DNA from 2 places in the Ewingella sp. S1.OA.A_B6 genome. Region 2 is predicted to be linked to the other one. Evidence: predicted binding sites of a transcription regulator. Region 2 holds the regulator's gene; the other holds the start of a gene.
The links. Region 2 encodes PurR, which represses purine synthesis genes. Its sites were predicted from a motif close to CANGCAAACGTTTGCNTG; they were not measured.
Positions count from the first base shown of each region.

Region 1: the regulator PurR is predicted to act here: its motif matches at 2,305-2,322, upstream of tusA (sulfurtransferase TusA).

Region 1 is NZ_JBLJFK010000010.1:51,619-56,397, forward strand. Features, by position in the region: gene ACMV8I_RS16515 (zinc/cadmium/mercury/lead-transporting ATPase) at 1-1,975, shown strand, start outside; gene tusA (sulfurtransferase TusA) at 1,980-2,237, opposite strand; gene ACMV8I_RS16525 (7-cyano-7-deazaguanine/7-aminomethyl-7-deazaguanine transporter) at 2,450-3,121, shown strand; gene ACMV8I_RS16530 (DcrB family lipoprotein) at 3,288-3,851, shown strand; gene glpT (glycerol-3-phosphate transporter) at 4,243-4,779, shown strand, end outside.
Region 2 is NZ_JBLJFK010000001.1:766,852-771,630, reverse strand. Features, by position in the region: gene rnt (ribonuclease T) at 1-654, shown strand, start outside; gene ACMV8I_RS03785 (Grx4 family monothiol glutaredoxin) at 746-1,099, opposite strand; gene ACMV8I_RS03780 (C40 family peptidase) at 1,599-2,441, shown strand; gene cydH (cytochrome bd-I oxidase subunit CydH) at 2,586-2,924, opposite strand; gene purR (HTH-type transcriptional repressor PurR) at 3,012-4,037, shown strand; gene punR (DNA-binding transcriptional activator PunR) at 4,092-4,779, opposite strand, start outside.

The DNA.
Region 1 (4,779 bases), on a different contig from region 2:
CACCGAGAAATTGGTGGTCAGCGCCGCAGGCGACGTCTCCGCCGAGGTGCACAAAGCCGTCATCCGCGCAGGCTTCACGCTGCAATCACTGACTCAAAAACCTAACCCAACCGCCATCGAAACGTCGCGTCTGAAAGAGTACGCGCCGTTGCTGATCCTCATTGCGTTGATGGTGGGCAGTTGGGTCGTGGATCAGTTCAGCCAGCCACTGGGCAAAATAGCCTTTGTGGTCACGACACTGGTCGGGCTGTGGCCGGTTTTATTGCAGGCTATACGCTCCGCCCGCGCCGGCTCACCTTTCACGATTGAAACCCTGATGAGCATCGCAGCATTGGGCGCGTTATTCATTGGCGCCACGGCGGAAGCCGCGATGGTACTGCTGCTGTTTATGGTCGGTGAACGGCTCGAGTCTTTCGCCGCCGACCGAGCGCGCAGTGGTGTAAAAGCGCTAATGGCGCTGATCCCCGATAGCGCGGTGCGCATTGTTGCGGGCCAGTCATCGAACGTGCCAGTTGCTGATTTACGGCCGGGTGATGTTATCGAGGTATCCGCCGGTGGCCGCCTCCCTACCGATGCTACCCTGCTCGATTCTGCCGCCAGCTTCGACGAAAGCGCGCTGACCGGTGAAGCGGTGCCGGTGGAACGCCAGCCGGGTGAAAAAGTCCCGGCAGGGAGTTTGTGTGTCGACCGCGTGGCCCGTCTCAATGTTGCTTCAGCCCCCGGTGCCAGCGCCATTGACCGTATTCTGCAGCTGATTGAAGAAGCAGACGAACGCCGCGCCCCGATTGAACGCTTCCTGGATACCTTCAGCCGCTACTACACGCCCGCCATCATGCTGATGTCACTGCTGGTCATTTTGATCCCACCGCTGGCAATGGGCTTGTCATGGGAAACCTGGATTTATCGCGGGCTAACGCTGCTGTTGATCGGTTGCCCTTGTGCGTTGGTTATTTCAACTCCGGCCGCCATTACCTCAGCGCTGGCAGCGGCAACGCGCCAGGGAGCATTGATTAAAGGTGGCGCCGCGCTGGAACAGCTGGCGTTGATCCGTACCGTTGCGTTGGATAAAACCGGCACCCTGACCGAAGGTAAACCGGAGGTCACCAATGTACTGCCGCTGGATGGCGTCAGTGAAAATGAATTACTGAGTCTGGCGGCGGCGGTAGAGGCCGGTTCGCACCATCCGCTGGCATTAGCCATCATTGCCCGTGCCAAACAGAGCAATCCGCTACCGATTAATGCCCAGGACCGCCGTGCTTTGGCGGGTTCGGGTGTCGAAGGCGTGGTGTCGGGTAAAAAAATTCAGGTGCTGGCACCGAAAAATCTGGCAGACAATAGCGTGGCAGCAGAATGGCTACAGCAAATTGCCGACTGGGAATCGACAGGTAAAACTGTGGTCACGGTGCTTCAGGAAGGTAATGTCATCGGCCTGATCGCCATGCAGGACAAACTGCGTGACGACGCGGTCAGCGCTTTGGCCGAACTGAAAGCTTTAGGCATCTCGGCCGTCATGCTAACCGGAGATAATCCACGAGCCGCCAAGACCATTGCCGATCGTTTAGGCATTGATTATCGGGCCAGTTTATTACCTGCGGATAAAGTGCAGGCCGTCACCGAGCTTGCTCTGCTGAACCCGACGGCGATGGTCGGTGACGGCATCAATGACGCACCGGCAATGAAAGCCGCGCGCATAGGCATTGCGATGGGCAGTGGGACCGATGTGGCACTGGAAACGGCGGATGCGGCGTTGACTCACAACCGTCTCAGCGGGCTGGCGCAGATGATCAGTCTGTCACGGGCCACGCGAGCAAATATCCGCCAGAACATCACTATTGCACTTGGGCTTAAAGCAATTTTTCTGGTCACTACGCTGATGGGATTAACCGGGTTGTGGCTGGCGGTACTGGCCGACTCAGGTGCCACTGCGCTGGTCACCGCCAATGCGCTGAGGTTATTGCGTAATAAATCGAAGTAAGCGTTTACTGCGCTTTTACCACGCCCTTTGCCAATAAATAGCGGTACGGTAGCTGTTCTGTATCGGCTGCTAACAACGTATGTTCCATAAAACGGCAAAAACCCGGGATATCACGGGTGGTTGCCGGATCATCGGCAATCACCAGCAGGGTTTCGCCATCTTTCATTGCGCGCACCGTTTTACGAACCATCATCACCGGTTCAGGACAACGCAGGCCTAACGCATCCAGTTGATAGTCAGGATTAGAAAAGGAATCGGTCATTGGGTTTCTCAACATCTTTCGGCATCAATTGCGCGACAGTTTAACCCGTTGGTTGTCTGGTGCAACCAACGCAAACCATTGCGCTAAAATTAACCACCGGATGTGTTGCGCAAAGGGTTTGCAAACATGTACTATGCGCGCCGCTGCGGCTTCAAGTCCGCCAGGTATTTATTTGGGTTCCCTCACCCCAATTCACTAAAAAGGTCACATGTATGTATTCTTTTACTGCTCAACAGCGGTTTTCCGCGTTGGTATGGCTGTCGTTATTCCACATCGTTATCATCACGTCCAGTAACTATCTGGTGCAACTGCCGATCTCTATATTCGGTTTCCACACCACCTGGGGTGCGTTCACTTTTCCCTTCATTTTCCTGGCGACCGACCTGACCGTACGTATTTTTGGCGCACCGCTGGCCCGACGTATTATTTTGTCGGTCATGATGCCTGCGCTAATCATCTCCTATGTGATTTCTGCGCTGTTCTTTGATGCGGCGTGGCAAGGTTTTGCCACACTTGGCAGTCTGAATATTATGGTGGCGCGTATCGCTATCGCCAGCTTTATGGCTTATGTGCTGGGCCAAATCCTCGACGTTTACGTCTTTAACCGCCTGCGGCAGATGCGCAACTGGTGGGTGGCGCCTGCCGCCGCCATGTTCCTTGGCAACATCAGCGATACCCTGTCATTCTTCTTTATCGCTTTCTATAAAAGCAGTAACGCGTTTATGGCAAATAACTGGGTGGAGATCGCCTTAGTGGACTATACATTCAAGCTACTGATATGCCTCGTGTTCTTCCTGCCGATGTACGGTGTGCTACTCAATATGCTGTTGAAGCGTCTTTCACAAAGCGGGCATAACCCACATTTTCAGCTAGATTCTCACTAGTCCGCTGCCGTTATATTCCAGATAATTGGAGTTGCATTTAGCGCGTTAATGGGTTGCCATACGGGCAGTGAAATCAAGAATCTATACCCAAAAAATTTCGCGTTGCAGCAAGGCGGCAACCTGAAATAGGGCGGGTATATAGCGCGTTAAAATCAAAGGAAGAACTATGCGTAATTTAGTGAAATTTGCAGGTATGAGCGTGCTGATCATCGGTCTGGCGGCGTGTGATGGTAAAACCAGTGATAAAGCAGCTGATAAGGGCGCACCGGCAGCATCTGCCACTGCTGCGGCCGTGCCAGTCAGCCTGCTTGACGGTAAAGTGACTTTCTCTCTGCCGCAGGGCATGAGCGACCAGAGCGGTAAGCTGGGCAGCCAAGCCAATAATATGCACGTTTACGCTGACAGTACCGGTCAGAAAGCGGTGATTGTGATCCTGGGTGATAACACCACCGAGTCACTGGAAGTTCTGACAGCCCGCCTGCAGGATCAACAGAAAGCTCGCGACACCAATCTGCAAGTGGTGACCAATAAGTCGATTCAGATCAACGGCCAGACCCTGCAACAGTACGACAGCGTGATCTCTTCTGCCGGTCAGAAAGCTTACTCCTCGATTGTTCTGGGTAAAGTGGACAGCCACCTGCTAACCTTGCAGATCACCTTGCCTGCGGATAATCAGCAGCAGGCGCAAACTGATGCAGAAGCGATCATAAATACGCTTAAAATTCAGTGATCCTTTTCAGTTAAGTATTTCAAAGCGGGGGCTCTCCCCGCTTTTTCATTTCTGATCCATTCCTGATGCGTCCTGACACACTAAATCCGCGCTCTCTCCATGGACTTATTCGCTCATAAACGAATATTTTCGCGCCACTCCCCCAACATACGGCAATGAAAAACCAAAAGTGTGATCACTGACGGCTAAAAGAGGTCATTACGTATTTCCAAATGTTAACCAATGCTGCAATATTCGCCTCCAATTTCATAAAAGTGTAACAATTATGTCATCTATCACAATTTACTTACGCACATACGACTAGCATAACGCTCGTTATGGAACATTTCAGTTTGATTTTATTGTCAACCGTTCACGATGAACGGCCTGACCAATGCCATTGGAGGCGTTAATGCTCAGTATCTTCAAGCCCGCAGCCCATCAGGCTCCCGTGGCAGCAGACCATGTTGATCCCTTGTACCGCCGTCTGCGCTGGCAGATCTTCATGGGGATTTTCTTCGGTTATGCCGCTTACTATCTGGTGCGTAAAAACTTCGCACTGGCCATGCCTTATTTAATCGATCAAGGCTTCTCCCGTGGCGATCTTGGTTTTGCACTGTCCGGCATTTCTATCGCTTACGGTATTTCCAAATTCATCATGGGATCGGTGTCCGACCGCTCCAACCCACGCGTATTTCTGCCCGTCGGTCTGATTCTGTCCGCTGCCGTAATGTTATTTATGGGCTTCGTGCCTTGGGCAACGTCCAGCATTGCCATCATGTTTGTACTGCTGTTCCTGTGCGGATGGTTCCAGGGAATGGGCTGGCCACCTTGCGGACGTACCATGGTGCACTGGTGGTCGCAGAAAGAACGTGGCGGTGTCGTGTCCGTATGGAACTGCGCCCATAACGTCGGCGGTGGTATTCCTCCGCTGCTGTTCCTGTTGGGC
Region 2 (4,779 bases):
GCCCTGAGAGGCCGTTTTCGTGGTTTTTACCCAGTAGTTATCGATGTAGAAACTGCAGGATTTAACGCAAAGACTGATGCGCTGCTGGAAATTGCCGCAATCAGTCTGAAAATGAATGACGATGGCTGGCTGGAAACCGACGAAACGTTGCATTTCCACGTTGAGCCTTTTGAAGGATCGATTTTAGTGCCGGAAGCTCTGGCCTTTAACGGTATCGATCCTACTAATCCCCTGCGAGGGGCAGTAAGCGAGTACGATGCTCTGCACGCTATTTTCAAAGCCATCCGTAAAGGAATGAAAGAACAAAACTGCAACCGGGCGATCATCGTTGCGCATAATGCCAACTTCGATCACAGCTTTTTGATGGCGGCGGCGGAACGCGCTGGACTAAAACGCAACCCGTTCCACCCCTTTGCCACTTTTGATACAGCGGCACTAAGCGGGTTAGTACTCGGTCAGACCGTACTGGCTAAAGCCTGTATTAGTGCGGGCATGGTCTTCGACAGCAGCCAGGCACATTCGGCGTTGTATGATACCGAACAGACCGCGGAACTATTTTGTGAGCTGGTGAACCGCTGGAAGCGCCTTGGTGGCTGGCCGTTGCCTGTCAACGTAGACGACGAAGAGAGCCAAACTGCCGACAGCGAAGAGTAGTTATTGGCTGGAAACAGAAAATTTCTTAAAAAAAAGAGCGTCTCGTCATGAGCCGCTCTTTTTATTGCTTCCTGGCACCTGCGGGCAGATTTTATTCTGGCTGCGGCTCTTCAGAAGATTTGTACTTCTCTGCCGTTTCCTTGATCAGCGTCTGCAACTCACCGCGCTGATACATTTCAATCACGATGTCGCAACCACCGACCAGTTCACCATCCACCCACAATTGCGGGAAGGTTGGCCAGTTGGCGTACTTAGGCATTTCCGCGCGAATATCCGGGTTTTGCAAGATATCAACGTAAGCAAAACGTTCGCCACAGGCAGAAAGCGCCTGAACGGCCTGAGCCGAAAAACCGCAGCTTGGCAGCTTGGGTGAGCCTTTCATGTAAAGAAGAATTGGGTTTTCGGAAACCTGCTTCTGAATTTTTTCTATGGTAGTCGTGGTCATTTATTGCTTCCTCAAGCCAAAACTGGCTGTCACGGTCATTACTCATTGATGCGCTGGGCGCTGTCTGGAAATGTGCGCCATTTGTCGCTTAACATTTGTCACCTAACGTCTATTGTAACGATGGAGAGCTTTGGATAAAAACGCCATTTTTTACAGGGTCTTTTAATCGATATCGTTTTAACTGTTTTGTTTCGTCACTTTTTTATAAAAGTGCCTAGCGGCTCGCAATAATAAACATTCATTCAGAATAACATTTTTGACCGTTGAGTTTAACTCTCTTATGACAGAGTGAGTCTGATCAGAGTACATCTTCAACGCTCTGAAATAAGATGGTTTTTAGAACTAAAGATGCCTATTTTTACAGCATTTAAAATGCTATTAACTTTTTCTCACAATATGATCTAAAATCGAAGCAATTCGTGCTGTTTTATCGGGTTCTTTTAGGTAATACTCTGACATCTCTGATGTTTAACCTTGGGCCAATATTGGTAACGACGCCATGCGTTTATTGTTTACGCTTTCTGTGCTGCTCTTTACCCAGCTATTTCTAAATCTGGCGTATGCATCGCCACATACTAATGTTGCCGCTGAACAACGAAAAAGCCATGTCAGTCAGGCCAAGCCTGACGATCGACGAAAGCGCAAAGCCGTTGCCCGAAGCAGCAAAAAGTCCAAGTCAGAGCCGGTAGTAAAAGAAAAGAAAGCAAAAGTTAAAGAAGCGAAAAAAATCACCAGCACCAAACTCGTTCGCCATCAGCGCTCGGTAAATAAAAACGTCAAAACGACGAAGAATGAAGTAATAGCGAAGAAAGGAAGCCGAACGATAGCAAAAAATGAGACCAGTAAAAAAGCCTATGGTCGCCATCGAAAAACCAAGGGCTTACTCGCGAAAGAGAGTAAACCAATCGCATTAAGCGCTGCACATAAAAAAAGATATCAACATGCGCAACAGACTGCGATGACCAAGCTGATGCATCAGGTCGGCAAACCCTATCGCTGGGGTGGAACCTCACCGAATACCGGTTTCGATTGCAGTGGTTTAGTGTATTACGCGTACAAAGATCTGATTCGTATCAAAATGCCTCGTACTGCCAACGAAATGTACCATCTTCGTGATGCGGCACCGGTCAAACGTGGCGAGCTGGAAAGTGGCGATTTAGTCTTCTTTAGAATTAATAATCGCGGTGCGGCAGATCACGTAGGTGTTTATGTTGGCAACGGTAAATTCATTCAGTCTCCGCGTACAGGTGAAGAGATCAAAATCACCTCACTGGGCCAAGATTACTGGCAAAATCACTACGTAGGAGCGCGTCGGGTTATGACGCCTAAAACGATTCGTTAAGTCAGTGGTTACGCTAATCAGCGATGAATAGCATTTAACGAAACGTTTATGAAACTTCAGACTGCAAAATAAAAGGGCGTTTCCTGTAACAGGAATCGCCCTTTTATTTTGTTTTTCACTCACCACGTATAAAGTGCAACTACTTCAGTTCATTACTGCTGTAAAACTGAAAGCAACAATCACTGCCAGTGCGCCGACCACAGTAATGAGAGCAAATTTCAAATTGGTATCCATTAAAACCCCTTTCGGATCAAATGTGGCTTTATCATAAGCCATACAGTTTGTGTGCCAACGCATTTTCTCACAGTTTTGTTTTAAAATCTCGTGATCATCCTCCAGGTTATAAAGACTTTTTACTTCCCCTTTAGTCAGATATAAGAGAAAATTAGCGGTTACCACGCTGCGTGCGGGTAGATTCATTCCGATGCTCTTTTCAGACGGTTGTACTTCTCTGAAAAACCCACCAAAGATTTGACTGCTCATCCACACTTCAGCAGTCAAATCCACGCAGGCAAACGATTAACATAATGCTAACGTGCTGAAGCACGTTAGACAGGAGTCATTCTTTTCATGGCAACGATAAAAGATGTCGCAAAACGGGCTGGCGTTTCCACCACAACCGTGTCGCACGTCATCAATAAAACACGTTTCGTCGCCGAAGAAACTAAAGCCGCCGTGCAGGTTGCGATTAAAGAACTGCACTATTCACCCAGCGCGGTGGCGCGTAGCCTCAAGGTCAACAACACTAAATCCATCGGTTTGCTCGCGACATCCAGCGAAGCACCCTATTTTGCCGAAGTGATCGAAGCGGTTGAGAACAGTTGCTATGCCAAAGGCTACACGCTGATTTTGTGTAACTCGCACAACAATCTCGATAAGCAGCAGGCGTATCTGTCGATGCTGGCACAAAAGCGTGTGGATGGTCTGTTGGTGATGTGCGCAGAGTATCCTGATGCCCTGCTCGACATGCTCGAAGAGTACCGTTCGATTCCGATGGTCGTGATGGACTGGGGCGAAGCGCGCAAAAACTTTACCGACAGCATTATTGATAATGCCTTTGCAGGCGGTTATATGGCCGGGCGCTATCTGATTGAGCGCGGCCATCGTGATATTGGCGTGATCCCAGGACAACTGGCCCGTAACACCGGTGGTGGCCGTTTCCAGGGCTTCGTTAAAGCACTGAACGAGGCCAATATTCCGCTACGTGAAGAGTGGGTGGTTCAGGGCGACTTTGAGCCGGAGTCCGGCTACCAGGCAATGCACAAAATTCTGATGCAGAAGCAGCGTCCGACGGCAGTATTCTGCGGGGGGGACGTCATGGCTATGGGTGCTATTTGCGCTGCCGATGAAATGGGCCTGCGGGTGCCCCAGGATATTTCTGTGATCGGGTATGATAACGTGCGCAATGCCCGCTATTTTTCTCCCGCACTCACCACTATCCATCAGCCAAAAGAGCGTCTGGGCGAGATGGCATTTACGATGCTGCTGGATCGCATTATCAGCAAGCGTGAAGAGTCGCAAACCATCGAAGTTCATCCAAAACTGATTGAGCGTCGCTCAGTAGCCGATGGACCTTACCGCGATTATCGCCGTTAGTTCCGATCATTTCGGCTCTTCCAACCCGTAACACCTGCACTTTTGCAGGTGTTTTTAATTGCGCAACCACTCCTGATTGAGGGTTGCCGTATCGCCCAGGTAATCCAGAAGCCATGCAAGAGATGGAGACTGATTACTTTGGTCCCAGGTCAGGCAACAGGCACTCTCAGGAAAAGCGGTTGCCAGCGTCAACACGCTGAGTTTCTGTTGCACTATCCATGTTTCAACCAGATGCACAGGCATCATACCCACACACAGACCTTCACGCAGGCAGTCCATGGCGCAGGTCCAGTCGGGAACCACTAAGCGGCGCTGATTATCCAGCGTCCAGGTATCCCGCTTAGGTAGGTTCCGCGAGGTGTCTTCAATGCACAGAGCCGGATAAGCGCGGAGTTGCTCGTCAATAAGTGGCGCTGTCAATGCCGCCAGAGGATGACCCGGGCTGACGACACAGTGCCAGTCCATAAAACCCATATCCCGAAAGCTGAAACGTCCGCCGGTGGGGACGGCGCGCGTTGCACCGATGGCCACATCCGCACGCCCATCCACCAAGGCATCCCACACGCCGTTAAACACTTCTGAGTGGATAATCAACTCGGTATCGGGAAAGGTTCGATAGAAATCAGTAATAAGACGCCTTAATCGGTCCGGTTTGACAATGCGGTCTACCGCGACATTTAGCTGCCCTCGCCAACCATTGGCAACTTGTTGGCATTGACGCCGCGTGGCTATCATTTTTTTG